DNA from 3 places in the Leclercia sp. GHBNCSD genome. Region 1 is predicted to be linked to each of the others. Evidence: predicted binding sites of a transcription regulator. Region 1 holds the regulator's gene; each other region holds the start of a gene.
The links. Region 1 encodes CRP, which controls carbon source genes, mostly activating them, when cyclic AMP is high. Its sites were predicted from a motif close to ATGTGANNNNNNTCACAT; they were not measured.

Region 1 (10,022 bases):
TTGGCCCCGCCAGCCACTCACCGTACGCGCGGGCATGGCTGGCCAGCTCATCCTGATGCTGCCGACGAGCCCAGTAGATAATGATCGGACTCAGCCAGTGCATGCGGCACATGGCCGCAGTCAGCTCGAACGGGCGTAAGATCTCGTTCATCGAGTAGCGGTTAAGCCCATCGTGGCGATACGCACTCTCCGGCTCGCCAGTGGTAATGACGCTCCGCCAGGACTTTCCCGCCAGCTGGTTTCCTCCCACCCCACTGGCAAATCCACGGCTCAGGACGCGATCCAGCCACTCTTTCAGCAGCGCGGGGCAGCTGTAGGTGTAGAGAGGATGCTGAAATACGATGACGTCGTGCTGACGCAGCAGCTCCTGCTCATAGGGAATATCGATAAAAAAATCGGGGTAGTGCGCGTAAAGATCGTGCACTGTCACATTACTTAGCTGTAATGCCGGTTGTAGCAAAACCCGGTTGGCGACCGAGTCCTGAGACTCCGGATGGGCATACAGCAGCAGCACTTTGGCTGTCTGGGACATCATTCCTCTCCCGGGTCGTCATCACTGTTGTTTTGGGCTACCATGGCACACCCACGCGGCGCGTGGCGGCACATTTAACCTGATTATAATGACAACTTAACATAGTCGGAACATACGGCGCTCTATGATTGTTTTCTCCTCATTACAAATTCGTCGCGGCGTACGTGTCCTGCTGGACAACGCTACAGCCACCATTAACCCGGGCCAGAAAGTCGGCCTGGTGGGCAAAAACGGCTGCGGTAAATCCACGTTACTGTCATTGCTGAAAAACGAAATCAGTGCCGACGGCGGTAATTTTACCTACCCCGGCAACTGGCAGCTGGCCTGGGTAAACCAGGAGACGCCAGCCCTGAGCGTACCGGCGATGGATTATGTTATCGACGGCGATCGGGAATACCGCAAGCTGGAAGCGGAGCTGCATGCCGCCAACGAACGCAACGACGGCCATGCGATTGCCACCGTGCATGGCAAACTCGACGCTATTGATGCCTGGACTATTCGCTCCCGCGCCGCCAGCCTGTTGCACGGCCTGGGATTCAGTAACGAGCAGCTGGAACGCCCGGTCAGCGATTTCTCCGGTGGCTGGCGCATGCGCCTTAACCTGGCCCAGGCGCTGATCTGCCGCTCTGACCTGCTACTGCTCGATGAACCGACTAACCACCTCGATCTGGATGCGGTGATCTGGCTGGAGAAGTGGCTGAAGAGCTATCAGGGCACGCTGATCCTGATCTCCCACGACCGTGACTTCCTTGACCCGGTGGTGGATAAAATTATTCATATCGAACAGGAAACGATGTTCGAGTACACCGGCAACTACAGTTCGTTTGAGCGCCAGCGCGCGGTACGCCTCTCCCAGCAGCAGGCGATGTACGAAAGCCAGCAGCAGCGCGTGGCGCACCTGCAGAGCTTTGTCGATCGCTTCAAGGCGAAAGCATCAAAAGCCAAACAGGCCCAGAGCCGCATTAAGATGCTGGAACGCATGGAGATGATCGCCCCGGCGCACGTCGACAACCCGTTCCACTTTAGCTTCCGCGCGCCGGAAAGCCTGCCCAACCCGCTGCTGAAAATGGAAAAGGTCAGCGCGGGCTATGGCGAGCGCATCATCCTGGACTCCATCAAACTCAACCTGGTGCCGGGTTCCCGCATCGGTCTGCTCGGGCGCAATGGCGCCGGTAAATCGACGCTGATTAAGCTGCTGGCGGGCGAGCTTACGCCGGTACGTGGCGATATTGGTCTGGCGAAGGGCATCAAGCTTGGCTACTTCGCTCAGCATCAGCTGGAATTTTTGCGCGCGGACGAATCGCCACTACAGCACCTGGCGCGTCTGGCCCCGCAGGAGATGGAGCAGAAGCTGCGGGATTATCTGGGCGGCTTCGGCTTCCAGGGCGATAAAGTGACCGAGAATACTGAGCGCTTCTCCGGCGGCGAAAAAGCGCGTCTGGTGCTGGCCCTCATCGTCTGGCAGCGCCCTAACCTGCTGCTGCTCGATGAACCGACTAACCACCTGGATCTGGACATGCGCCAGGCGCTGACCGAGGCGCTGATTGAGTTCGAAGGCGCGCTGGTGGTCGTTTCGCACGATCGTCACCTGATCCGCTCCACCACCGACGATCTCTACCTGGTGCACGACAGTAAAGTAGAGCCTTTCGACGGCGATCTGGAAGATTATCAGCAATGGCTGACGGACGTACAGAAGCAGGAAAACCAGCCGGAAGAAGCTGCGAAAGAGAACGCCAACAGCGCCCAGGCCCGTAAGGATCAGAAGCGTCGCGAAGCTGAACTGCGCACCCAAACCCAGCCGCTGCGTAAAGAGATCACCCGTCTGGAAAAAGAGATGGAGAAGCTCAACGCCACGCTGGCCACCGTGGAAGAGAAGCTGGGCGACAGCGGCCTGTATGACCAGACTCGTAAAGCCGAGCTAACCGAGTGCCTGCAGGTGCAGGCTAAAACCAAATCCAGCCTTGAGGAGTGCGAAATGGCCTGGCTGGAGGCGCAGGAGCAGCTCGAAGAGATGCTGCAGGCGGACTAATCCTTCCTGGCTTAGCAGGCGGCAACTCAACCGCCTGATAAGCCGCGATTAAACAAATGTAAAAAGTATCAGGCTGTATAGTAAAAGCAGACCACACAAATACTTCACAACCCTATGACACAAACAATCCCATCCGAATTTAACTTTACGCCCGACGAGAGCGCGACCTTTGTCCCCATGCGGGGCCTGTCGAATCGACACCTGCAGACCATGCTGCCGCGTCTTATCCGTCGTAAAGTGCGTTTTACCCCTTTCTGGCAGCGCCTTGACCTGCCGGATGATGACTTCGTTGACTTAGCCTGGAGCGAAGATCCGCTTCAGGCACAGCACAAACCCCGGCTGGTGGTCTTTCACGGTCTGGAGGGCAGCCTGCACAGCCCCTATGCTCATGGTCTGATTGAGGCGGCGAAAGCGCGCGGTTGGCTGGGCGTGGTAATGCATTTCAGAGGCTGTAGCGGCGAACCCAATCGCCAGAAACGCATCTATCACTCTGGCGAAACAGAAGATGGTACCTGGTTCCTGCGCTGGCTGGCAGAGACTCACGGCCCTGCCCCCACCGCTGCGGTAGGCTATTCGCTGGGGGGAAACATGCTGGCCTGCCTGCTGGCAAAAGAGGGGGACGCTATTCCGCTGGACGCCGCCGTTATCGTTTCTGCTCCGTTTATGCTGGAACAGTGCAGCTATCATATGGATAAGGGCTTTTCGCGCGTCTATCAGCACTACCTGCTTAACCTGCTGAAAGGCAACGCCTCACGTAAACTGAAAGCCTATCCGGGCTCGCTGCCGGTCAACCTGGAGCAGCTCAAGCGCATGCGACGCATTCGTGAATTTGACGATCTGATCACCGCGAAAATCCATGGCTTTGCCGATGCGATTGACTACTATCGCCAGTGCAGCGCCATGCCGTTGCTGAATCAAATCACCCGGCCTACGCTGATTATTCACGCGAAAGACGATCCGTTTATGGATCATCACTCGATTCCGGCGCCGGAACATTTACCGGCAAACGTAGAGTATCAACTGACCGAACATGGTGGGCACGTGGGCTTTATCAGCGGAACGCTGCGTAGACCGCAGATGTGGCTGGAGACACGTATCCCGGACTGGCTAACCCCCTATCTGGAAAAATAGACATGATCATTCCCTGGCAGGATCTGGCTCCCGAAACGCTGGATAATCTGATTGAAAGCTTTGTGTTACGCGAAGGCACCGATTATGGTGAAGAGGAACGTTCGCTTGAGCAGAAGGTCGCTGATATCAGGCGCCAGCTGCAAAGCGGTGAGGTGCTGGTCGTATGGTCCGAGTTGCACGAAACTGTCAACATCATGCCTCGCAATCAATTTCGCGGTTAACCGCGACATCTTTCCACTCAGGGAGTTGCTATGTCCGCCAGACATCCGGTTATCGCCGTCACAGGGTCGAGTGGTGCAGGTACCACCACCACCAGCCTCGCCTTTCGTAAGATCTTCTCGCAACTGCATCTGCGTGCCGCGGAGGTCGAAGGCGACAGCTTTCACCGCTACACCCGCCCTGAGATGGATATGGCCATCCGCAAGGCCCGTGATTTAGGCAAACATATCAGCTACTTTGGCCCCGATGCTAACGACTTTGGCCTGCTGGAGCAGACCTTCGCAGAGTACGGGCGAAGCGGCACGGGCCAGTCGCGCAAATACCTGCATACCTATGACGAAGCGGTACCGTGGAACCAGGTTCCGGGCACCTTTACGCCCTGGCAGCCGCTGCCAGAACCCACCGACGTGCTGTTTTATGAAGGTCTGCACGGCGGGGTCGTCACGCCGCACCATGACGTGGCGCGCCATGTCGATCTGCTGGTGGGCGTCGTACCCATTGTAAACCTGGAGTGGATCCAGAAGCTGACGCGGGATACCAGCGAACGCGGCCATTCCCGAGAAGCGGTGATGGATTCGGTGGTTCGCTCCATGGAAGATTACATTAACTTCCTCACGCCGCAGTTTTCCCGCACCCATATTAACTTCCAGCGCGTCCCGACCGTGGACACCTCTAACCCCTTTGCCGCAAAAGCGATCCCGTCGCTGGATGAGAGCTTTGTGGTGATCCATTTCCGCAATCTGGACAATATCGATTACCCCTGGCTGCTGGCGATGCTGCAGGGCTCGTTTATCTCGCACATGAATACGCTGGTGGTCCCGGGCGGGAAGATGGGACTGGCGATGGAGTTGATCATGACGCCGCTGGTACAGCGGTTAATGGAAGGGAAGAAGATCGATTGAGGCTTGTAGGCCGGGCAAACGAAGTGCCGCCCGGCGTTTGATCCAGGACTTACGCCTCGATCACTTCATACGAATGGGTAATATTGACCGCTTTTTCCAGCATCAGCGCCACGGAGCAGTACTTCTCCGCAGAGAGATCCACCGCGCGGGAGACCGCAGCCTCTTTTAGCGCTTTGCCGGTTACCACGAAATGAAGGTTGATATGGGTAAAGAGACGCGGCGCTTCATCCCGGCGCTCTGAAGTCAGTTTCACTTCGCAATCGGTCACATCGTGACGCCCTTTTTGCAGAATCGAGACCACGTCGATAGCGCTGCATCCCCCTGCCGCCATCAGAACCACTTCCATCGGGCTGGGTGCTTTATCACCGGAGTTGCCATCCATCAGAATCTGGTGCCCCGAGGCGGACTCACCGAGGAACGTTAACCCTTCAACCCATTTCACACGTGCTTGCATTTTAACTCACTCCAGGCTTGCATTTTTTCTGTCAGATTACGCGCCAGTAACAATTCTGGCAAAGGAAGTCGACCTGCATCAAGCTGAAGCGAGACACCAGGAGACACGCGGCAAAACCTATGCTAAAACAGTCGTGATGCTACAGTAATACATTGACGTTGCACATGTATGCAGAGGACATCACACATTACAGGCTGCTAATTATTGTGACAGCCAGATCCCCAGGTAAGGGGAAGAATTCGATTGCAACCCCAGAGCGAAGGTAGAAAGCCTGACTCTGGAGACAGCTTATAACAGAGGATAACAGCGCATGGTGCTTGGCAAACCGCAAACAGACCCGACTCTCGAATGGTTCTTGTCTCATTGCCACATTCATAAGTACCCATCGAAGAGCACGCTGATTCACCAGGGTGAAAAAGCGGAAACGTTGTATTACATCGTCAAAGGCTCAGTGGCAGTGCTGATCAAAGATGAAGAAGGCAAAGAGATGATCCTCTCTTACCTGAATCAGGGAGACTTTATCGGTGAACTGGGCCTGTTTGAAGAAGGTCAGGAGCGTAGCGCCTGGGTCCGGGCAAAAACTGCGTGTGAAGTGGCTGAGATCTCTTATAAGAAATTCCGCCAGCTGATCCAGGTTAACCCGGATATCCTGATGCGCCTCTCTTCGCAGATGGCTCGCCGTCTGCAGGTCACCTCTGAGAAAGTGGGTAACCTCGCCTTCCTGGACGTGACGGGCCGTATCGCTCAGACGCTGCTGAACCTGGCGAAACAGCCAGACGCCATGACCCACCCGGACGGTATGCAAATTAAAATTACCCGTCAGGAGATCGGTCAGATCGTCGGTTGTTCCCGTGAGACAGTGGGTCGTATTCTGAAAATGCTGGAAGATCAGAACCTGATTTCCGCCCACGGTAAAACCATCGTGGTTTACGGAACACGTTAATTCCGCTAAGACGGCGTGGCATCGCATGATGACACGCCGTTTTTGTCTCTCTCACCCATGTGGCGCAGGCTCATTTATCACCCGGAAGTTAACTACGCACTACGGCAAACCCTGGTGCTGTGTCTCCCTGTGGCTGTGGGGTTAGTTCTCGGTTATCTGCAATACGGCCTTCTGTTTTCTCTTGTTCCCGCCTGCTGCAACATTGCGGGTCTCGACACGCCCCATAAACGCTTTTTTAAACGCCTGATAATTGGCGGCTGCCTGTTTGCCGGCTGTAGTCTGGCGGTACAATTGCTGCTGGCGCGTGATATTCCGCTGCCCCTCATTCTGACCGCACTGGCGATGACGTTAGGGGTCACGGCGGAGATCAGCGCCCTCCACGCCCGCCTGCTGCCCGCCTCGCTGATTGCGGCCATCTTTACCCTGAGCCTGGCGGGGAATTTACCGATCTGGGCGCCGCTGCTGATCTACGCCCTGGGGACACTCTGGTACGGGCTGTTTAACTGGTTCTGGTTCTGGCTGTGGCGGGAGCAGCCGCTGCGTGAATCCCTGAGCGTACTCTACCGCCAGCTGGCTGATTACTGTGAAGCCAAATATACCCTGCTGACCCAGCACACCGACCCGGAAAAATCGCTGCCGCCGCTGCTGGCGCGCCAGCAGAAGGTGGTGGACCTGATTAGTCAGTGTTACCAGCAACTGCATATGCTGGCGGCGAACAGGAATCATGAATACAAGCGGCTGCTGCGTATCTTCCAGGTGGGGCTGGATCTGCAGGAGCATATCTCCGTTAGCCTGCATCATCCGCAAGAGGTGCAAAAGCTGGTCGAGCGCAGCCACGCTGAAGCGGTGATCCGCTGGAACGCGCAGACCGTCGCCGCCCGGCTGCGGGTATTGGCCGACGATATTCTCTATCACCGCTATCCCACCCGCTTTAACATGGACAAACAGCTCGGCGCGCTGGAGAAAATTGCCCGCCAGCATGCGGATAACCCGGTCGGCCAGTTCGCCGCCTGGCACTTCAGCCGTATTGCCCGCGTGCTTCGCACCCAACGCCCGCTCTACCCGCGTGACCTGATGGCGGATAAGCAGAAGCGCCTGCCGCTGATCCCCGCCCTGAGAAGCTATCTGTCGCTAAAGTCTGCCGCCCTGCGTAATGCGGCACGTATCAGCGTCATGCTGAGTATCGCCAGCCTGATGGGTATGGCGCTGCACCTGCCTAAGCCTTACTGGATCTTAATGACCGTTCTGCTGGTGACGCAAAACGGCTACAGCGCCACGCGGGTGCGCATCCTCCACCGGGCAGGCGGCACGATGGCGGGGCTGATTATTGCGGGGATCACCCTGCACCTTCACGTCCCGGAAGGCTATACCCTGACGGGTATGCTGCTGGTAACGCTGGTGAGTTACCTCATCATCCGTAAGAACTACGGCTGGGCGACGGTGGGCTTTACGCTGACCGCGGTCTACACCCTGCAACTGATTACGCTCAATGGTGAGCAGTTTATTATCGCCCGGCTGGCAGATACGCTGATTGGCTGCCTGATTGCCTTTGGCGGCATGGTGTGGCTGTGGCCGCAGTGGCAGAGCGGATTGCTGCGACAGAACGCCCACGACGCGCTGGAGGCCGACCAGGAGGCCATCCGCCTGATCCTCAGCGACGATCCGCAACCCACGCCGCTGGCCTGGCAGCGCATGAAGGTCAACCAGGCGCATAATGCCCTGTTCAACTCCCTCAACCAGGCGATGCAGGAGCCGGGCTTCAATTCGGCCTATCTGGCGGATATGAAACTGTGGGTGACGCACAGCCAGTTTATCGTCGAGCATATCAACGCAATGACGACCCTGGCGCGGGAGCATACGATGCTGACGCCAGACCTGGCGCAGCGTTATTTGCAGTCGTGTGAAATCGGCCTTCAGCGCTGCCAGCAGCGCCTGGAGTATGATGAGCCGGGTGAGAGTGGGGACAGCAATATTCTGGAAGCGCCAGAGACGCTGACGCACGGCCCGATGAGCACGCTGGAACAGCATCTGCAGCGCATTCTGGGGCATCTGAATACTATGCACACCATTTCGTCGGTGGCCTGGCGCCAGCGTCCACATCATGGCATCTGGTTGATCCGGCGTTTGAAACGCACACCGTATTAAACGCCGGGTGGCGCTGCGCTTACCCGGCCTACGGTCTTGTAGGCCCGTGCAAGCGTAGCGCCGCCGGGCTACACAGCTACTGCTGAACCACCCGCTTCACCGCCTGCGCAAAGCGGGTCATCCCCTCTTCGATATCCTGGCTTTCCACCAGCAGCGACGGCGCAAAGCGCATCACGTCCGGCCCGGCGTTGAGCACCATCGTCCCTTCGCTGGCGGCGGCGTAGAGAAAATCGCGCGCCCGGCCTTTGTACTGCGGCTTCAGTTCGGCACCAATCAACAGTCCCATGCCACGGATATCACTGAAGACATCGTACTGCGCATCGATCTGCTGGAGATGCTTCACAAACTGCTCGCGCTTCGTATTGACGCCGCTCAGCACTTCCGGGGTATTGATGATATCGAACGCCGCTCCGGCAACCGCGCACGCCAGCGGGTTGCCGCCATAGGTCGAGCCGTGAGAGCCCACGTGGAATGCCGATGCGATATCCTGCGTGGTGAGCACGGCGCTCACCGGGAAGCCACCCCCGAGCGCTTTGGCGCTGGTCAGGATGTCCGGCGTCACGCCGTAGTGCATATAAGCAAAGAGATCCCCAGTACGGCCCATGCCGCTCTGCACTTCGTCAAAGACCAGCAGGGCCTGGTGCTGATCGCACAGATCGCGTAGCCCCTGCAGGAATTCTGGCGTTGCCGCCATCACGCCGCCTTCACCCTGGATCGGCTCAACCACCACCGCGCAGGTGTGATCGTCCATCACCGCTTTTACCGCATGCAGATCGTTAAACGGCACGTGGATGATGTCGGCCGGTTTCGGGCCAAAACCATCGGAATATTTTGGCTGACCGCCCACGGTCACGGTAAACAGCGAACGGCCATGAAACGCATTGTGGAAGGCGATGATTTTGGTTTTAAACGGGCTGTGGCGGGTGGAGGCGTAATAACGGGCCAGCTTGAAAGCGGTTTCGTTGGCTTCGGTGCCGGAGTTCATAAACAGCACACGCTCGGCAAAGGTAGCCTCGATGATTTTGCGCCCGAGACGTAGCGCAGGTTCGTTGGTAAAGACGTTGCTGGTGTGCCACAGGGTTTCGCCCTGGGTTTTCAGCGCCTCGACCAGCGCCGGGTGGCAGTGACCTAACGCCGTCACCGCAATGCCGCCCGCAAAATCAATGTACTCTTTGCCCTGCTGATCCCAGACGCGGCTGCCTTTCCCCTTCACCGGGATAAACTCAGCCGGTGCATAAACTGGCAGTATCACTTCATCGAATGTTGCGCGCGTAATTGCAGATTGTTCAGTTGCCATGTAACCCCACCCTTTTTTAAGTACAAAGCAGAAGTGAAAATATAATCACGAAATATGCTTAAAAAATCACTTTATGGCAACTAAAAATCAACGATTGAGGAAATTAGCCAGCAGCTGGTGGCCCTGTTCGCTGAGAATGCTTTCGGGGTGGAACTGCACCCCTTCCAGATCCCATTCACGGTGACGGATACCCATGATCTCCTGCGTTTCGCTCCAGGCGGTGACCTCAAAGCAGTCGGGTAAGGTGGGCGGATCGATAATCAGTGAGTGATAGCGGGTGACGGTAAGGGGGTTGTTCAGACCGCAGAAAACTCCGACGCCGTTGTGCGTCACCGGGGAGGTTTTGCCATGCATCACTTTCGCTGCCCGC
Region 2 (10,022 bases), 570 kb from region 1:
GCGCCGCTTTCGGTTCACGGGGGATCATCGCCGGGGCGATATCCAGCAGTTCGATATAGCTGGCAATGATGGGGGAATCGAACCAGTGTTCACCGTCATCGGTTACCAGCGCCGGGACTTTGCCCAGGGGATTGTACTGCGCGACACCGCTTTCAGCCTGATAGGGCTGTTCATTAACAAATTCAAAAGTGATGCCTTTCTCCAGCAGGAGAATGGAGATTTTACGTACAAAGGGACTGGTATAACTGCCGATGAGTTTCATTGCCTGCTCCTTATCCGCCAACAAAAGCATAAGTATGGCTCAGGCAAAGAAAAAAGGCAGGCGATGCATCGCGCATGCCTGCCTTTCAGGGGATTAATGGTCGAGATAGAGGTAGTGCATCCAGCTGGTCATACGCAACAGGACCTTACGCATCACGGAAACATGCGAGAAGTGATCGGAGTAAACCGCCACCTGGGCATAGATACCGTCAGGCAGAGCGTCCACGTCGGCGTTCGGCTCCAGTTCAATGGTGCCCAGCACGCCGTCGGTACCCGGCACTACCGTCAGGGACTGCAGCGAGCCCTGCGCCTGGTAAGAACCGCCCGGCACCACCGGCAGAATGCTGGTGAGCTTGCCAGAGAACACCTGGCCCGGCAGGGCGTTGAATACCACTTCAGCTTCATCGCCCGGTTTCAGACGCAGCAACGAGTTCTGGCGGAACTGCGCCACAATCTGCCGTTTCTGCTCAGGAATGAACACCATCACCGGACGCAGCGGCAGTGAAGCCGCATAGGTCCCCGGACGAATCAGCACCTGGGTGATGTAGCCGTTGCTCGGCGCCCGGATGATGGTCTGGTCCAGGTTGTAGGTGGCTTCGGCCAGCTGGGCGCGCAGAGAGGCGATTTGCGACTGTTCGCCGTTAGACATGCTTTCTAACTGGCTCTGGATCTGCACCTGTTCCGCCACCGACGCCTTCACCATGGCGTCCTGCGCCAGGTAGTTTTGCCGCGCGTTATCGATGTCGCTTTCAGAGAACGGATTCACCTTCGCCCGGCTGCCTTTCACATAACGCTGATAGTCTTTGAACAGACGGTCACGCTCGGCGGAGACGCGGGTGGTATTCGATTGTGCTTCCGTAAGCTGGGCTTTCAGAACATCAATATTGTGTGTCGCCGTCACCAGGTCGGCCTGGAGCCGATCGACGCGCGCTTTATACCTGCCCGGGTCGATTTTAAATAACACTTCGCCCTTTTTAATGAGCTGGTTATTTTTATCGGTCACTTCGGTTACTACCCCTGTAACCTGCGGCGTAATCGGAATTGAGATAACCGCTTTCTGCGCCGTAAACGTATAGGGGTGGTTATAGTTCATTAATAAAATAAGGCCGGCCACGATAAATACGCCGCCTAACGTTGCGGTCGCCAGCGTCCACTGGTTTACCGGGATACGGAATATTTTAAAGATGGCCCATGCAAACGCGACATAGGTCAATATGATCAACAGATCCATGATTATCGCTCCGGCGTATTCTTGTCAGCAACGGGCGGCACGGCGGCCAGTTTTTGTTCCAGCTCGGCTACGCGCTTCGCCAGCGCATCTACGTCGGGGCTACGGTCCGGGGGCTGAATGTGGTTCTGCATTCCCCAGCCGCGCTCTGGCTGGTAGAGCGTGGCCCAAATCCACAGAAATGGCCAGATGGCATGGAGCGTAAACAGGCTTATCCATCCCGCCGTATGGATCGCATCGGCATGAGGATGGTTGCGCTTTTTGGCCATATTATAAGGAATGTCATGGATAGCGATGATTCCATAGAAAAGAACCAGGAAAACAAAAATCAACACACCCAGCGCAAAATAGTTGAGAAACATATTTGCCTCGCTAAATAAATCAACAACTCATTTAAGTAATTAAATGGTAAGCAAGCATATTAATTCACTGGTAAGTACACGATCGTGATATTAATATTTCAGAGCCGGGGAGTATGGTTTTTCGTTATATCTCCATGCAAGTTTATAAGCGTGACAAAATATATCCTGAATAATAATAGACTTAAATTTACAATATGGATTACTTTAGCTTATAACTTTTTGCCACACCACATCACAGATATTTAATTTTGGCGATAAGTGTTGTTGACTTACATCCTGGCGCTGTTCGCCAAAGCAGAAGTTGTCTGCGATCACATCCAGAGAAATCCGCATAAAAATTTTTTGTGGTTTTGATCACACTCCAGAAACAAACTCGCGACTTCTAAATGTGATTTACTTCACATTTAAGGGGTTATATTGTCGCCTTCACGTCCATTGTATTTTTTTTACACATCAATTTTGTGATATTCATCACGCCATTCCTCACCACACCCCCCACATTTACGTGATTAAGATCACATAAATTTTGCCCATCTGGACAGTGAAACAATTAAGTGCCAGATTTCACGACATCAGAACAGTGCAGGCTACCTCTGCCACCGCATTCACAACAAACCTCGGGCCGAAGGCCTGCGTAAACAAAAAGAAGGGGTGTTTTATGTCATCCGATTTCAAGATCAAAGTTCAAAGCTTTGGTCGTTTCCTCAGCAACATGGTGATGCCAAATATCGGCGCGTTTATCGCGTGGGGTATCATCACCGCGTTATTTATTCCGACAGGGTGGTTGCCTAACGAAACGCTGGCAAAACTTGTAGGCCCAATGATCACCTATCTACTGCCGCTGCTCATCGGTTATACCGGTGGTCGTCTGGTTGGCGGTGACCGTGGCGGCGTGGTCGGTGCTATCACCACCATGGGTGTTATTGTCGGTGCGGATATGCCGATGTTCCTCGGCGCAATGATTGCCGGTCCACTGGGCGGCTGGGCAATTAAGAAATTTGACGTCTGGGTTGATGGCAAGATCAAATCCGGCTTCGAAATGCTGGTGAACAACTTCTCTGCCGGCATCATCGGTATGATCCTGGCGATTCTGGCGTTCCTCGGCATTGGCCCTGCAGTTGAAGTACTTTCCAAACTGCTGGCGGCGGGCGTTAACTTCATGGTTGCCCACGACATGCTGCCGCTGGCGTCCATCTTTGTTGAACCGGCGAAAATTCTGTTCCTTAACAACGCCATCAACCACGGTATCTTCTCACCGCTGGGTATTCAGCAGTCTCACGATCTCGGCAAGTCTATCTTCTTCCTGATTGAAGCGAACCCGGGTCCAGGTATGGGCATCCTGCTGGCGTACATCTTCTTCGGTCGCGGCAGTGCGAAACAGTCTGCGGGCGGTGCGGCAATCATCCACTTCCTGGGTGGTATCCACGAAATTTACTTCCCGTACGTGCTGATGAACCCACGTCTGATCCTCGCCGTTATCCTCGGCGGTATGACCGGTGTGTTCACCCTGAGCGTGCTGGGTGGCGGTCTGGTTTCTCCGGCTTCTCCGGGTTCTATCCTGGCAGTACTGGCGATGACCCCGAAAGGTGCTTACTTCGCTAACCTCGCGGCAATCTTTGCAGCTATGGCAGTCTCCTTCATCGTGGCATCTATCCTGCTGAAAACCAGCAAAGTGAAAGAAGAAGACGATATCGAAGCGGCAACCCGTCGTATGCAGGACATGAAAGCCCAGTCTAAAGGCGCAACGCCGCTGGCTGCGGGCGATGTCTCTAACGACCTGAGCCATGTTCGTAAAATCATCGTTGCCTGCGACGCCGGTATGGGCTCCAGCGCCATGGGTGCAGGCGTACTGCGTAAGAAAGTGGCGGATGCCGGTCTGTCTCAGATCTCCGTTACCAACAGCGCCATTAACAGCCTGCCGCCGGATGTTGACCTGGTCATCACCCACCGCGACCTGACCGAGCGTGCGATGCGCCAGGTACCGCAGGCGCAGCACATTTCGCTGACCAACTTCCTCGACAGCGGCCTGTATACCAGCCTGACCGAACGCCTGGTGGCGGCACAGCGTCACGAAGAAAACGAAGTGAAAGTGCGTACCAGCCTGCAGGACAGCTTTGACGAGAGCAACAGCCACCTGTTCCGTCTGGGTGCAGAGAACATCTTCCTTGGCCGTACCGCGAGCAATAAAGAAGAAGCGATTCGCTTTGCCGGTGAGCAGCTGGTGAAAGGCGGCTACGTTCAGCCAGAATATGTTGAAGCGATGCTGGAACGTGAAAAACTGACCCCGACCTACCTGGGCGAATCCATTGCGGTACCGCACGGTACGGTTGAAGCGAAAGATCGCGTTCTGAAAACCGGCGTGGTGTTCTGTCAGTACCCGGCAGGCGTGCGCTTCGGTGAAGAAGAAGATGACATCGCCCGTCTGGTAATTGGTATCGCGGCCCGTAACAACGAGCACATTCAGGTGATTACCAGCCTGACCAATGCCCTGGACGATGAGAGTGTTATCGAACGTCTGGCTAACACCACCAGCGTAGAAGAAGTTCTGGCGCTGCTGAACAAGTAAGTTAAGCAAACCTCCCTCTCCCCGTTGGGGAGAGGGCTAGGGTGAGGGGAAATTCGCGTGGTTCCTCACCCCAGCCCTCTCGGGTAAAAACATTGATGAAGGTTAATACTATGAAAGCATTACATTTTGGCGCAGGTAACATCGGTCGTGGCTTTATCGGTAAACTGCTGGCAGACGCGGGCATTACGCTGACATTCGCCGATGTCAACCAGACGGTACTTGATGCCCTGAATGCACGTCATAGCTATCAGGTGCATGTGGTTGGCGAAAACGAGCAGGTTGAAACCGTGACCGGCGTCAACGCGGTCAGCAGCATTGGCGACGACGTTATCGATCTGATTGCCGGGGTTGACCTGGTGACGACCGCCGTCGGTCCGGTGGTGCTGGAGCGCATCGCGCCAGCGGTGGCGAAAGGTCTGGCCAAACGTAAGGCCCAGGGTAACGACGCCCCGCTGAATATCATCGCCTGTGAAAACATGGTGCGTGGAACCAGCCAGCTGAAAGGCCACGTGATGGCCGCGGTAGCCGATGAAGATAAAGCCTGGGTTGAAGAGCACGTTGGCTTTGTTGATTCCGCCGTAGACCGTATTGTGCCACCGTCCGCCTCTGCCACGCACGATCCGCTGGAAGTGACCGTCGAGACCTTCAGCGAATGGATTGTCGACAAAACCCAGTTTAAAGGCCCACTGCCTGACATTGCTGGCATGGAATTAACTGATAACCTGATGGCATTTGTCGAACGTAAGCTCTTCACGCTGAACACCGGGCATGCTATAACCGCCTACCTCGGTAAATTAGCCGGTCATCAGACCATTCGTGACGCCATTCTCGATGAGAAGGTCCGCGCCGTGGTAAAAGGTGCAATGGATGAGAGCGGCGCGGTATTGATTAAACGCTACGGTTTTGATGCCGATAAGCACGCGGCATACATTCAGAAAATCCTCGGTCGTTTTGAAAACCCGTATCTGAAAGATGACGTTGAGCGCGTTGGCCGTCAGCCGCTGCGCAAACTGAGTGCGGGCGATCGCCTGATTAAGCCGCTGCTCGGCACCCTGGAATATGGTCTGCCGCACGCCAACCTGGTCAAAGGCATTGCCGCCGCGATGCACTACCGCAGCGAAGAAGATCCGCAGGCGCAGGAGCTGGCGCAGTTAATTGCTGAGAAAGGTCCACAGGCCGCGCTGGCGCAGGTATCCGGTCTGGATGCCAACAGCGACGTGGTCGTGGAGGCGGTGAACGACTATAACGCAACCAAATGATGCAGGAACTGGCGCAGGTCATCCTGCGCCCGGAAGATAGATTGTCAGATATGCAGGCAATAATGGAACAAACCCAGGCCTTTGAAAACCGTGTGCTGGAGCGTCTGAATGCTGGCAAAACCGTTCGAAGTTTCCTGATATCCGCCGTCGAGTTATTAACCGAGGCGGTGAATATCCTGGTGCTTCAGGTGTTTCGCAAAGACGACTACGCAGTGAAATACGCAGTTGAACCGTTGCTCGACGGTGACGGCCCCTTGGGCGATTTATCTGTACGTCTGAAACTGATCTATGGCCTGGGCGTCATCAGCCGTCACGAGTATGAAGATGCGGAACTGCTGATGGCGTTGCGCGAGGAGCTCAATCACGACGGCAACGACTATTCGTTTACCGACGACGAGATCCTCGGTCCGCTGGGCGAGCTGCATTGCGTTACCGCCCTGCCCCCGGCGCCGCATTTTGATACCAGCGATCCTGAGCTTTACGCCATGCAGAAACAGCGTTATCAGCAGATTGTTCGCTCCACCATGGTACTCTCCCTGACCGAGCTGATTTCCCGAATCAGCTTAAAAAAAGCGTTTCAGAAGTAAGCCTGCGCACATTCGTGTATCCTTTGTGGTAATTCCCCCTGTTTTTAGAGCCATTTGTTATGAAAGAAGTCGAAAAGAGTGAAATTAAACGTCTGAGCGATCGTCTGGATCTGATCCGCCACCAGCAGGCCAGCCTCTCTCTGGTTGATGCCGCAGAGAAGTACGCCGAACTAGAAAAAGAGAAAGCGACGCTGGAAACTGAGATCGAACGTCTGCGCAGCGTGCACAGCCAGAAGCTGAGCAAAGAGGCGCAAAAGCTCACTAAGCTGCCGTTCCGCCGTGCGATCACCAAGAAAGAGCAGGCCGATATGGGCAAGCTGAAGAAAAGCGTGCGCGGCCTGGTGGTTGTCCATCCGATGACCGAGCTGGGTCGTGAAATGGGTCTGAAAGAGATGACCGGTTTCAGTAAGACCGAGTTCTGATTTTTTGCCGGGTGGCGCGATGCTTACCCGGCCTACCGCTTTCTTCCCTCTCCACATTGGCCCTACCAATTCACTGAACAACCCTTCCTTGGTTCACATTTCTATAATCTTTGCTCACAAACACATTGCCGACCAATAACATTTGGTTAACCATTTGTTGTCATTAACCCTACATCACACTATTGGCAGGACCACTTTTACACATAATGTGACGCAGAGATGAGCACAGACTCACCGCCTCACAGAAGGTGTGGTCCTCGGGAGACCTGCAATGAGCCTCTGGCAACAAAACTACGATCCGGCAGGAAATATCTGGCTATCTAGCCTGATCGCCTCGCTACCTATTCTGTTCTTCTTCTTCGCGCTGATTAAGCTCAAGCTGAAGGGCTACCTTGCGGCGACGTACACCGTTGCCATCGCCCTGCTGGTAGCGCTGTTCTTCTACAAAATGCCGGTCGATCGTGCCCTGGCCTCGGTGGTATATGGCTTCTTCTACGGCCTGTGGCCCATCGCCTGGATCATCATTGCAGCGGTCTTTGTCTATAAAATCTCGGTGAAGACCGGGCAGTTCGACATTATCCGCTCGTCGATCCTCTCCATCACCCCGGACCAGCGTCTGCAGATGCTGATTGTCGGCTTCTCCTTCGGCGCGTTCCTGGAAGGGGCTGCCGGATTTGGTGCCCCGGTGGCGATCACCGCCGCCCTGCTGGTCGGTCTTGGCTTCAATCCGCTCTATGCCGCGGGTCTGTGCCTGATCGTCAACACCGCGCCGGTGGCGTTTGGTGCGATGGGCATTCCGATTCTGGTGGCCGGGCAGGTAACCGGCCTGGACAGTTTCGAGATCGGCCAGATGGTGGGCCGCCAGCTGCCGTTCCTGACCATTATCGTGCTGTTCTGGATCATGGCGATTATGGACGGCTGGCGCGGCATTAAAGAGACCTGGCCTGCGGTAATGGTCGCGGGTGGCTCGTTCGCCATCGCCCAGTACCTGAGCTCTAACTTCCTTGGCCCGGAACTGCCGGACATTATCTCTTCCCTGGTCTCGCTGGTCTGCCTGACGCTGTTCCTGAAACGCTGGCAGCCGGTGCGTATCTTCCGCTTTGCCGATATGGGCGCCTCGCACGTGGATCAGACTCTGGCCCGCACGGGCTATACCGCAGGACAAATCGTCCGCGCCTGGTCGCCGTTCCTGTTCCTGACCGCGACCGTGACGCTGTGGAGTATCCCGCCGTTTAAAGCCCTGTTCGCTCCGAACGGCGCGCTGTATGACATGGTGGTCAATATCTCCGTGCCGTTCCTCGACAAGATGGTTGCCCGTATGCCGCCGGTGGTACATGACGCCACGCCGTACGCGGCGGTGTTCAAGTTCGACTGGTTCTCGGCCACCGGTACCGCCATTCTGTTTGCCGCCCTCCTTTCCGTGATGTGGCTGCGCATGAAGCCTGTTGCCGCGGTGCAGACCTTTGCCGCGACCCTTAAAGAGCTGATGCTGCCGATCTACTCCATCGGCATGGTGCTGGCGTTCGCGTTTATCTCGAACTACTCCGGCCTGTCGTCAACGCTGGCCCTGGCGCTGGCCCATACCGGTTCAGCCTTCACCTTCTTCTCGCCGTTCCTCGGCTGGCTGGGGGTCTTCCTGACCGGGTCAGATACTTCATCGAACGCCCTGTTCGCGGCCCTGCAGGCGACAGCCGCGCAGCAGATTGGCGTGTCGGATGTTCTGCTGGTGGCGGCCAACACCACCGGGGGCGTCACCGGCAAGATGATCTCCCCGCAGTCCATCGCCATTGCCTGTGCGGCGGTAGGCCTGGTGGGGAAAGAGTCCGACCTGTTCCGCTTTACCGTTAAACACAGCCTGATATTTACCTGCATGGTCGGGGTCATCACCACCCTGCAGGCCTATGTCTTAACCTGGATGATCCCATGATAGTGATGCCCAGACGCCTGTCCGACGAGATTGCTACTCGCGTGCGGGCGCTGATTGAAGAGATGCAGCTGGAAGCGGGCATGAAGTTGCCCGCCGAACGCCAGCTTGCCGCCCGGCTTGGCGTATCGCGTAACTCGCTGCGCGAAGCCCTGGCGACCCTGGTCAGCGAAGGGGTGCTGGTGAGCCGTCGCGGTGGCGGCACCTTTGTGCGCTGGCAGGACGATGACTGGTCCGGGCAGAACATTGTTCAGCCATTGAAAACTCTGATGGAGAACGACCCGGACTACAGCTTTGACATCCTCGAAGCCCGTCACGCCATAGAAACCAGCACCGCCTGGCATGCGGCTATGCGGGCAACCGAAGCGGATAAAGAGAAGCTCAAAGCCTGCTTCGAGGCCACCCAAAGCAGCGATCCGGATATCGCCTCGCAGGCGGACGTCCGGTTTCATCTGGCCATTGCCGAGGCCTCACACAATGTCGTGTTGCTCCAGACCATGCGCGGCTTCTTCGACCTGCTGCAATCGTCCGTAAAGCAGAGTCGCCAGCGCATGTATCTGGTGCCGCCGGTTTTTGCCCGGCTGACCGAGCAGCACGAAGCGGTCCTCAACGCCATTCTGGCAGGTGATGCCGAAGCCGCACGCGCCGCGATGATGGCGCATCTGGGCTTCGTCCACACCACCATTAAACAATTTGATGAAGATCAGGCCCGGCAGGCGCGTATTACCCGCCTACCGGGCGATACTGTTATTTCCAGGGAGAAGAACTGATGATCATTTCCGCAGCCAGTGACTATCGCGCCGCCGCCCAGCGCATCCTGCCACCGTTCCTGTTTCACTATATCGATGGAGGGGCCTATTCCGAGTACACCCTGCGTCGCAACGTGGAAGACCTGTCGGAAGTGGCCCTACGCCAGCGCGTGCTGAAGAATATGTCCGACCTGAGTCTTGAGACGAAGCTGTTCAATGAAACGCTCTCCATGCCGGTCGCCCTCGCCCCGGTCGGGCTGTGCGGCATGTATGCCCGCCGGGGTGAAGTGCAGGCCGCCGCCGCCGCGGATGCGAAAGGCATTCCGTTTACGCTTTCAACCGTTTCCGTCTGCCCGATTGAAGAGGTGGCTCCCACCATTAAGCGCCCGATGTGGTTCCAGCTGTACGTCCTGCGCGACCGCGGCTTTATGCGCAATGCGCTGGAGCGGGCGAAGGCGGCAGGCTGTTCCACCCTGGTCTTTACCGTGGACATGCCGACCCCCGGCGCACGCTATCGCGATGCTCACTCCGGAATGAGCGGCGCGAATGCGGCGATGCGCCGCTACTGGCAGGCGGTAACGCATCCGCAATGGGCGTGGGATGTGGGGCTCAACGGCCGCCCGCACGATCTGGGGAATATCTCCACCTATCTGGGTAAGCCGAC
Region 3 (10,022 bases), on a different contig from region 1:
CGGCAGACTTTCCCTGTCGTAGTCAACAGCCATCGCCCGATGGAGGCAGGGATAAACGCTGACTGCCCGACGTGAAGCAAAAGGCTCTCGCCGCTGGCATGACTTAATGTCGCGTCCCCCTCAATCACTAACACAATTTCAGCGCTGGATGTCATTACCATTTGATTGTCCACCGCAGTGAAAATACTGAAGCGGAAATCCTCAACCGGAACAGGATAGCGCGCTTCTGCGGCATGCTGCTCCGGTAACATACGCAGCGAGGCTGCCGCGGTCGGTGTGAAGTTGGTGCACTGAATCAACTCGTCCAGATTGATCTTCTTCGGGGTGAGTCCAGCGCGTAGCACGTTGTCGGAACTGGCCATCACCTCAATTGCCGTGCCGTGAACATATGCATGCAATGTACCCGGAAAAAGAAACATCGCTTCGCCGGGTTGCAGAGTAATACAGTTGAGGAACAGCGGCGCCAGCACGCCAGTATCATCCGGATAGTGTTGCTGTAAGCGCCGGAAAATCCCGCCAGTCACCTCACCGTAAAGCGCCTCTCCCCGCGCGACCGCCTGCGTGATGGCCTGCGTTTTGAGGGCGGGAGGGAGTTGCATTATGGCGGTGAAGAATGTGCGTAATCCTTCACTGTCCGGCTGGGCGAGCAAACTTGTGGCGATGATCTTTAGCTCGGGGATATCCAGGGCAGCCAGGTTCGCGGCAATCGTTTTCGCATCACGAAAGCCGTTCATCGCCACAAATGGGGTGATGGCGTAGACCAGCTCCGGTTTGTGGTTCGCGTCGTTATAATCCGGCGTTCCACCATCCTCTACCTGCTGCACGCGCGTAAACCCACGTTCAGCCTGCGCTTTAGTGGGGTGAACCTGAATGGACAACGCCCTTTCAGCGGCAAGGATTTTCAGCAAAAAGGGTAAGTCTTTAAAACGCTTATGCGCTACCTCGCCAAGCATTGCCACTGGTTCTGAAGCCAGTAAATCAGAAAGCGCCACCATTCCCTGCGCGTTATTCACATATGAAATCCCTGCCGGATGAACCCCCATCCACAGTTCGGCCTGTGGTTGATTGTCCGGATTCAGAATGTTGAAACGCTGATTTAGCGCGTGTCGGCTTCCCCAGGGATAATTTTTTACTACATTGGTAAGCGGATAAAAGCAGGCCCGACTCATGAAGGCGTGTCCTCGCTGCTGAACTGGTTGCTAAGCGCCAGCTCCCGGAACCACAGGGCATTGCGCTTTATGCTGCGCTCACCCGTTTCGAGATCCAGCCGATAAAATCCGTAGCGGCGCTTGAAGGCATTTATCCACGACCAGTTATCGATAAACGTCCACTGATGAACGCCAAAGCAGTTTGCTCCATCGCGAATGGCATGGTGAAGTTGAACCATGTGTTCTTTCATTAAATCGATGCGGAAACTGTCATCAATGACACCGTCGGCTTGTACCGGACCTTCTGATTCCAGATCCATCGCGATACCTATCTCAGCGAGATACCACTTAATATTGCCGTAATTGTCGCGAATATTGCGGGCAATATCATAGATAGCAACAGGAAGGATTTCATTATTATCGCGGTAAGGGTTAAAGCGTCCGTTCGGATCAACGTAGTTTTCGAAGTAATATTCCGGGGAGAAGTATTCGAGCGTGTAAGCTGATTCTCGCGCCTGAACGCGTCGCGGTACGTAATAGTTCACGCCGAGAAAATCAATTCTGGAGTCGGTAATCAGGCGAGCGTCTTCCGGGGTGGCTTCCGGCAGGCAATGATGAAACGCCAGAAGCTCACACAGCTCTTTTGGGAACTGGTGTTTAACCAATGGATCAAGGAAGCTGCGGTTAAACAGCAGGTCTGCATACCAGGCCGCTTTTTTATCTTCCGCTGAATCACTACGTGTGTAGGTCGGCGTCAGATTCAGCACCACGCCAATTTCACCGCTCTCTGCTCGCTCACGAAACACCTGCACCGCTTTCGCATGGGCCAGCATAATGTTAAATGCTACCTGTGCCGCCAGCTTTCCGTCCTTTTTGCACGGATAGTGGAAGTCATACAAATATCCGCCTTCCACCGGGACAATCGGCTCGTTGAAGGTGATCCAGTATTTCACTTTGTGGCCGAACAAAGAGAAAGCGGTACGCGCGAAACGGGCAAACAATTCCGCTACATGCGCAGATTCAAAGCCACCATATTTTTTCTGCAGTATCTCTGGCATATCAAAGTGATACAGGTTGACCATCGGCTCGATACCGTTGGCGATCATCTCATCGAGATAGTCGTTATAGAAGCGAACGGCATCGGCGTTCGGCTCTCCGGATTCAAAGTCGTCGATCAGGCGTGACCACTGGATAGAGGTCCGGAAAGAGTTAAACCCTGTCTGCTTCATCAGGGCGACATCTTCTTTATATTTGGTGTAAGTCTCGCAAACACGTTGGGGGCCTGTTTGCTGATAAAAACGCTGTGGTTGTTCGGAAAACCAACTGTCCCAGATGGAACAGTGCGGTTTACCAGCCGTGCCTTCGGTTTGTGGGCCAGATGCCGCAGCACCCCATAAAAAACCTTCCGGGAATGTATACCGGGTCATAACTCCTCCGCTAATAAAAAAACCGCGCCCGATGGACGCGGTCAAAATAACTACTCTGCATTTATTTCGATAGATTTGATAAACATGTAGCCCCAGTCGCCGGCGAAACGACCAAAGTCAATGCTGTTTTTACCGGCTTTTAGCGTCACCGGGATCTCTATCTGATGGCCTTTTTCGTCAGTCTGAGGGAACTCAATAGCAACTGGTGCCCCCCCGTTCACCACGAAAGAATTCTTTTTTCCACCCCACTTAGCATTAAAATTGACGCGCAGGGTATACAGTCCTTCCCATGGCGCGTTCACCTGCCAGTTCACCTTATCCCCTTCGTTGGCAAAGGGGCCAAGGAAGCCGTCATCGCCGATGGAGAGTACATTTTCCTTACTCTTTACCGCATACAACTTCCCTTTTTGTACTTCCAGCACACCTCCGGCAAAGTTGCAGTAATCCGCAGGGGTTTGACCCTCCGCCTTTTTAACCGAGACTTTGACGGTTTTGCTGCTTTTCAGCAGTCCATCATCGGCGGTAAAGGTGAGAGTATAGTCACCAGGAGCCGAGAACCATGCGCGGGTTTGCGCTTTCGTCGCATCACAGAAATGTACGTTCGCATCATCCCTGCCAGCCCAGCCAACCTTTACCTCACGGCCCGGCAGGTTGTCGTCCGTCCACTCTGCATGCAACAACACCCCTTTATCCTGAGAAGTTGTCAGCGAATCTTCCACAGTGACTATTGGAGCCTGGTTCTGCTTTGTGTGTTTCACACCGATCACATTGGAGGGCTCAGATGCTCCACTCTCGTTCTTGGCAATCACACGGTAATAGTAAGTCTTACCCAGTTGCAAACTGCGGTAATCATCACGGAACAGATTCATGGTTGCCGGGTTCCACTCATTTACTCCGTCTGAGATGTTCTCTCCAACCCGCGTCCATGGACCGGTCTCCGCCTCGGAACGTTCAACGTCATAGCTACGACCAACGGCTGCCCCCATCCAGTTGATGGCGAACGGAGAATCTGTCGCACGTAGTGCGGGTGCATCAGGAACCGGCAACGGCGGAACCTGGCTCAGGCCTGACATTTGCGCTGACGCCTTCCTTACCAGATCCACTACTTCCGTTTCCTGGTTGGCTTTCCCTTCGATCGGGAAGCCAGGCAGGTGGTAACTGTAGTGGCCGGTATACTCTTTGTGCCAGTAGAATCCGCCGTCATGACGATGTCCACGGAAGCCCCAGATGAAGCCTCCCACTGCTTGCGCACCATTCACGTCGGTGTGGACAATTGCCTGCATGATGTCATTAAGCTGCGTATGGTCGAGCAGGCCAAATTCCCCGACCAGATAGGCTTTCTTACCGCTAATAGCGGTCAGGTCTTTACGCACCTGATCGGGATGATTGTTATCGGCATTGGTGTAGTAATGATTGCTGACGATATCGACGTTCGGATCGCTTAACGCAAATTCGTTAATCTTCTTGTAGGTACCATCAACGATCAGCTGATTTGGCGCCCATTTGCGGATCCACGCCGCCGTCTCATGCAGGAACGCGGCATTGGTGTCCTCCAGTTCGTTGCCTGTTTCCCAGGCCATGATCGCCTTCTCATCAGAATAAGCACGCCCCGTCACGGTGTTCGTACGGGTGATAACCTGGCGGATAACGTCCTGATAGGCTCTGTAGGTTTTGCTGTCGGTGCGGTAAAAATCTTCTGGCTTTTCATTGTAGAAGGCCGCAAGTTGCTCACGTCCTCCCCACCACCACCAGTGATCGATAAAAGGTAAAATCAGGCGTAACCCCTGTTTGTCGGCTTCGGCGATCATGTTGTCATAGACCTTCATCGCTTTTTCATTAAGCCGAGGCATACCATCCGTGCTTTGCGGGGCCAGGATGTGCGTTTCGCGTTCACAGGCAGTATCGTTTTCCTGTTGAACGGAGAGCACATAAACACGCTGCGCTTTCGCACCTGTTGCCACCATGGCTTTGATCCAGTTCGCCTGTTCTTCCGGCGTCGGCCATTTGAAATATTGCCCCCAGCCGCGCGGGTCAGCTTTACAGACACCGCGGGCATCATCTTCGATGCGATGCAGTTCCGGTGCGTGAATGCCAGCAAAACGGAAGGTCGTTTCACCGTCCATTAGCTTCGCGCCATCACGCGTAATGAAGTGCTCGAAATGCGACTGTTCTGCCGCCATTGCTCCCGCGCAGCCCAGCGCAGAGAGCAGTGAAACTAACAATATTTTTTGGATAGGTTGAATCATTTTATTCTCTCCTTAGAACCACACTTCAGCCTGAACGCCGAAGTTCACCGTGTCACTCTCACCGCTGCGGCTATAGCCACCGGCGGAGAGAGTGTTGGTATCCCAGTTATAGTTACCGTCCAGGGCATCAGAGACGCCTTTATCCCACTTCGCGTAGGTTACAAAGAAGCGCAACTGTGGCCGATTCCAGTATCCCGATTCAAAGGTCAGCGTCGGGGCGATGGTCACTTTGGTCAGACCGCCTTTGCCTTTCCCGTTGACGCCTTTATAGTTTTCGTCATCGAGATATTCGTAGCCCAGCTCATACTGCATGGCGAAGTTTTTGGTTATCTGATGATATGGACGCACTCCAGCAACCCAACTGGTACGGCCCCAACCATCAGCATCGCTGCTCCACCAACGGTAGTTTTTGTCTTTCTGGTAATAAGCAAAGGTCGATATATCGACTCTGCCCAGAGAAGCCATGCTGTCCAGGATCACACGCCAGGATTGGGTATCATCCAGGTTTGCCCAGCCCCAGCCGTTTTTGCCCAGCGAGTCACCCGCCGCTAGCCCCCGGCCGTACTGCATCACCACTTTGGAATATCCCCCCGTCAGACCCCAGAAACCTTCAAAGTTGTAGACCCCTGTAACGCCATAGCCTTTTTCGGCAGAGGTAGGGTGGTTTTCATTGCGGTTCATGTGGTGGCCAATCAACTCCAGGTCAAAGCCCGTGCCGCCAATTTTCTTCAACCACAGGTTGAGAGAGTAGTCATCCGGGTACCCCTGATCGCCTTTATCTACCGGGTACGCTTTGGCTTCATCTGTAGTAGAGAAGGCGTAAACGCCCGCATCGAAACGCGCGAAGCCAAGATCGAGATTGTCAAAACCGCCGCCCGTACCGTTGTACTGAATGTACTCCCAGTCAAACTGGTGGCTGGAGGTGTTCGAGCTGCTGTAACGTTTGCCGCCCCAGAACGTCACATCTGGCGCAAAATCCAGGTTGCTTAATTCAACGTACCCTTCACGGAACTGTACCTCTTTGCCGTCATCGTCCTGACAGTTCCAGTCGGAGGTGCATTTGCTCTGATGGGTAATATTGGCCTGAATTTTGGCAACCGGACCGGCGTCAGATTTCAGCGTCACCTGCGGGATCAGTTCAATCTTCGTATCTTCTTCATTGCCGAGACGCCATTTGCCGTCCGGCATCAGGCCGACAGAGTCAGCACGGTTGCCATCGGAGTTCGCCAGAATGCCCGAACGCATATAACCGTGCAGTTTAAAGTCGTACTGCTCTGCCTGCGCGATACCGCAGACAGCCGCGTTGATGAGAAGAGCCAGAGGTATTAATCGGTTCAACCTGTTCATAAATTTCCTTTTTCTTTTTCTGAGTGAAAGAGCGTCTTATGGCGCGACTGGAAATCTACGGATCAAAAATGGAAATGTACATCCAATTATGGAAAGCGCTTTCCGTAATTGCCGGTTTAAATCACATAATCAAAAATAATGGGAAATAAATTGTGATGCTGATCACACAGGTTCGAAGGGGGGGAATTTAAAAGCCAGCGGCTTACGCGCGCTGGCTGGAAAAGATAAGGGAAAGCGGAGGATTATTTGCTTTCTGATTCTACCAGTTGCCGTTCATAAACGTTGAAAAACGGGCGGTAAATCATCCAGGCATTGAAGAATGCGAACAAACACATAAACAGGTTCTTCCAGCTGCCGTTTGCTGACCAGGCGGCACCCAGCGGGGCGGGCATCGACCAGGGTAACATCGCAACCGCGCGGTCAAGCACCCCAAGGTGAGTAAGATACCAGGCAAGACAAGCATTTATCACTGGAACACAAATAAATGGAACTAAAAACAACGGATTAAGGATGATCGGAAAGCCAAAAAGTACTGGCTCATTAATATTAAACAACGAGGGAATAAGCCCGATTTTACTGACGCTTTTTAACTGACGCGAGCGACTACGCAGGGCCATGAAGATCAGCGGCAGCGTTGAGCCAATCCCACCGATTAGCAGATAAAAATCCCAGAAACCCTGCAGATAGATATGAGGTAGAGGCGTCACGTTATTCGCCAGCGCCTGTTGGTTTTCAAAGAGATAAGTCATCCAGAAAGGGTTCATGATACCGGTGACAATCAATGCGCCATGTATGCCGATAAACCACAGTAAGTTGCAGATAACAATAGAAATAATAAGAGCGGTGAGCGTATCTGAGGCGATGATGAGCGGACGAAAAGCTTCGCTTATCATGTCCGGTAAAATCATGCCGGTGTTCTGCTTCAGAAGTGCATTAACCAGGGTAATAGAAAGCATGATGGCGAGCAGAGGCATCAGAAGCTGGAAACCATTGCGCGTCATCACCGGAACCTCCTCCGGCAGGCGGATACACCAGCCACGCCGGTAAAAGAGCCGCATTACTTCAATCGTGTAGAAGCTTGATATTAAAGCGCTAAATATCCCAATCCCACCAAGAAAAGCATTGCTGTTATCCGTCTCTTTGAAACCGATAAATACCAGAAAGGCCAGGCATCCCGTCAGGCCAGAAAGCCGTTCCGGCAGCTGATACTGCTTGCCCAGACTGGCACTGGCGCCAAAAGCAATGATCAGCGCTACGAGCCCAATGGTCAATTCAAACGTCGGCAGCAGCATCGGCCGAATGGCCTGATATGCCGCGCCATACCACGCACCGGGATTAACGGAAAATGGCGGAAAGATAAGGGGAACCATCACGCTACCCACTATGACAAACGGCATCGCCAGCGCAAAGCTGTCCCGCATCGCTGTTATGTGGGGGCTGCGGGTGAGTAGGTTGGCAAAAGGAGTAACGCGCTGCTCAATCAGTGTCACAGCAACATTCATAAACTGAATGCTCATAGCGAGGCCTATAGAGGACAGGAAAGTTCGGCGATCATCCCCTACATCCCGACAAAGTAAAAGCCTGCATCAGGTGATCGCGCTCACATTTAATGGATCCGCATACGGAAAGCGCTTTCCGTTATGAATCCGTAAAGATTATAGTCCGCTCATCGTTATTACCTGGTCAGGAGTTTTTATGAAGAAAATCATGCTTTGCTGTTCCGCCGGAATGTCTACCAGCCTTCTGGTTAAAAAAATGTTGGAAGAGGCTGAAAAACGCAGCTTATCCGTTGATATCAAAGCCTTTGGGGTCGCGGAGTTTGAACAACAGGTGGGGAATTATCAGGTGGTGCTGCTGGGACCACAGGTGAAGTACATGCAAAAAGATCTTCAGAACAAAGCCAACCCCTATGGAATCAAGGTCGAGCCCATCAACATGATGGATTACGGCATGCAAAAGGGAGGCGCAGTTTTAGATTTTGCCCTTTCACTGATTGAAAAAAATAACTAAAGGACATCAACATGAGCGCCCTGTACTCTAAATTAATCAGCATGATAGAGCGAAAAATCACGCCTATGGCTGGTGCAATTGGCCAGCAAAAGTATGTCACTTCGATCCGTGACGGGTTTATTCTTGCCCTGCCCTTTATGATTGTCGGCTCGTTTATGCTGGTGTTTATATTCCCGCCCTTCTCACCAGATACCAGTTGGGGCTTCGCCCGCGCCTGGTTGCAGTTTTCATTAGACCATCGTGAAAACCTGATGTTGCCGTTTAACTTCAGCATGGGGATTATGACAATATTCATCTCAGTGGGTGTGGCTGCTAGCCTGGCACGTCATCATGGGCTGGACCCGCTGACGTCTGGGATGCTGTCGCTGATGGGCTTTTTACTGGTCGCTGCGCCCTTAAAAGATGGCATGGTATCAACAGCCTATTTTTCCGGGCAGGGCATTTTCACCGCACTGCTGGTGTCGATTTATACTACCGAACTGTATGCTTTTCTGCGTCGCAATAATATTACTATCCGTCTGCCGCCTGAAGTGCCGACCGGCGTAGCCCGCTCGTTTGAGATTTTAATTCCGGTGCTGGCGGTGGTACTGACGCTGCATCCGCTGAATCTGTTCATCGAAGCGCAGCTCGGGATGATTATCCCGGAAGCTATTATGTCGTTGGTGAAACCGCTGGTCGCGGCTTCTGATACATTGCCTGCCATTTTGCTGTCTGTTTTGGTGTGTCAGATCCTTTGGTTTGCGGGTATCCACGGTGCGCTGATCGTTACCGGCATCATGAATCCATTCTGGATGGCAAACCTCTCTGTAAACCAGGCCGCGATGGCCGCAGGAACGGCGATCCCCCACATCTATGTGCAGGGGTTCTGGGATCACTATCTGCTGATTGGCGGTGTAGGCTCTACGCTCCCGCTGGCGCTTTTGCTTATGCGCAGCAAAGCTGTACATCTTCGCACCATTGGTCGTATGGGCGTCGTTCCCGGCCTGTTTAACATTAACGAACCGATTTTGTTCGGTGCGCCTGTGATTATGAACCCGCTGTTCTTCCTTCCATTCGTCCTGGTTCCGATGGTCAATGCCACGCTGGCCTGGTTTGCGCTGGATTTGGGTCTGGTCGCACGTGTGGTCTCAATGACACCCTGGACAACGCCAGCCCCAATTGGTGCCTCATGGGCCGCCAACTGGGCATTCAGTCCGGTCATCATGTGCTTAATCTGCATGGTAACGGCGGTCATTATGTATTACCCATTCCTGAAAGCTTATGAAAAACAGCTTCTTAATCAGGAATCTGGTGAAAAAGAGCAGGCCCAGCCTGTGGGTCAATCTGAAACTGCATAAACGTATTTACTGCCAGAGGATGTTATGGAATTAGAAGAACAAATTATGGGCATCATCATTAATGCCGGACAGTCCCGCAGCCTGTGTTTCGAAGCACTTCAAAGCGCTAAAGCAGGAGACTTTGCCGATGCGGATGAAAAAATGAAACAGGCGCAACATTTCGCACGTGAAGCGCATCTGGTGCAAACCCAACTTATTGAAGCCGATGAAGGCGAAGGCAAAACCAAAATGACGCTGGTGATGGTACATGCCCAGGATCACCTGATGACCTCCATCCTCGCCAAAGAGCTCGTCACCGAGCTTATTGATATCTACAGAACTCGTCATTGAGTGTTGCGTGATTTAAGAGAGGCAATGCCTCTCTTCTTTTTTCAGGAGAAGCATTATGTACCATCTCGGCCTGGACATTGGCGGCACCAAAATGGAAGCCGTCTTGCTGGACGCTACCGGCGCTGTTGTCCTGCGTGAACGCCGTCCAACTTACAAAGACAACTACCGGGGATTTCT

Region 2: ACT3IC_RS08825 (PTS mannitol transporter subunit IICBA) is a predicted target of CRP. The motif match lies at 2,238-2,255, and genes of this name have one in related genera.
Region 3: ACT3IC_RS22685 (maltoporin) is a predicted target of CRP. The motif match lies at 6,319-6,336, and genes of this name have one in related genera.

The regions. Positions count from the first base shown of each region.
Region 1 covers NZ_JBQVYO010000001.1:2,393,727-2,403,748, reverse strand. Annotated here, with positions in the region: gene kefG (glutathione-regulated potassium-efflux system ancillary protein KefG) at 1-535, opposite strand, end outside; gene ACT3IC_RS11550 (ABC transporter ATP-binding protein) at 657-2,561, shown strand; gene ACT3IC_RS11545 (hydrolase) at 2,676-3,692, shown strand; gene ACT3IC_RS11540 (YheU family protein) at 3,695-3,913, shown strand; gene ACT3IC_RS11535 (phosphoribulokinase) at 3,944-4,813, shown strand; gene ACT3IC_RS11530 (OsmC family protein) at 4,863-5,267, opposite strand; gene crp (cAMP-activated global transcriptional regulator CRP) at 5,578-6,210, shown strand; gene ACT3IC_RS11520 (YccS/YhfK family putative transporter) at 6,268-8,355, shown strand; gene argD (bifunctional acetylornithine/succinyldiaminopimelate transaminase) at 8,432-9,652, opposite strand; gene pabA (aminodeoxychorismate synthase component 2) at 9,740-10,022, opposite strand, start outside.
Region 2 covers NZ_JBQVYO010000001.1:1,819,242-1,829,263, forward strand. Annotated here, with positions in the region: gene ACT3IC_RS08810 (glutathione S-transferase) at 1-262, opposite strand, end outside; gene ACT3IC_RS08815 (HlyD family secretion protein) at 356-1,492, opposite strand; gene ACT3IC_RS08820 (DUF3302 domain-containing protein) at 1,495-1,851, opposite strand; gene ACT3IC_RS08825 (PTS mannitol transporter subunit IICBA) at 2,510-4,417, shown strand; gene mtlD (mannitol-1-phosphate 5-dehydrogenase) at 4,528-5,676, shown strand; gene mtlR (mannitol operon repressor MtlR) at 5,673-6,263, shown strand; gene ACT3IC_RS08840 (YibL family ribosome-associated protein) at 6,323-6,685, shown strand; gene lldP (L-lactate permease) at 6,957-8,612, shown strand; gene lldR (transcriptional regulator LldR) at 8,609-9,379, shown strand; gene lldD (FMN-dependent L-lactate dehydrogenase LldD) at 9,379-10,022, shown strand, end outside.
Region 3 covers NZ_JBQVYO010000003.1:19,079-29,100, forward strand. Annotated here, with positions in the region: gene manA (mannose-6-phosphate isomerase, class I) at 1-1,169, opposite strand, end outside; gene ACT3IC_RS22675 (glycoside hydrolase family 1 protein) at 1,166-2,575, opposite strand; gene ACT3IC_RS22680 (CBM35 domain-containing protein) at 2,626-4,821, opposite strand; gene ACT3IC_RS22685 (maltoporin) at 4,834-6,168, opposite strand; gene ACT3IC_RS22690 (PTS sugar transporter subunit IIC) at 6,411-7,685, opposite strand; gene ACT3IC_RS22695 (PTS sugar transporter subunit IIB) at 7,864-8,178, shown strand; gene ACT3IC_RS22700 (PTS sugar transporter subunit IIC) at 8,190-9,515, shown strand; gene ACT3IC_RS22705 (PTS lactose/cellobiose transporter subunit IIA) at 9,540-9,845, shown strand; gene ACT3IC_RS22710 (ROK family protein) at 9,901-10,022, shown strand, end outside.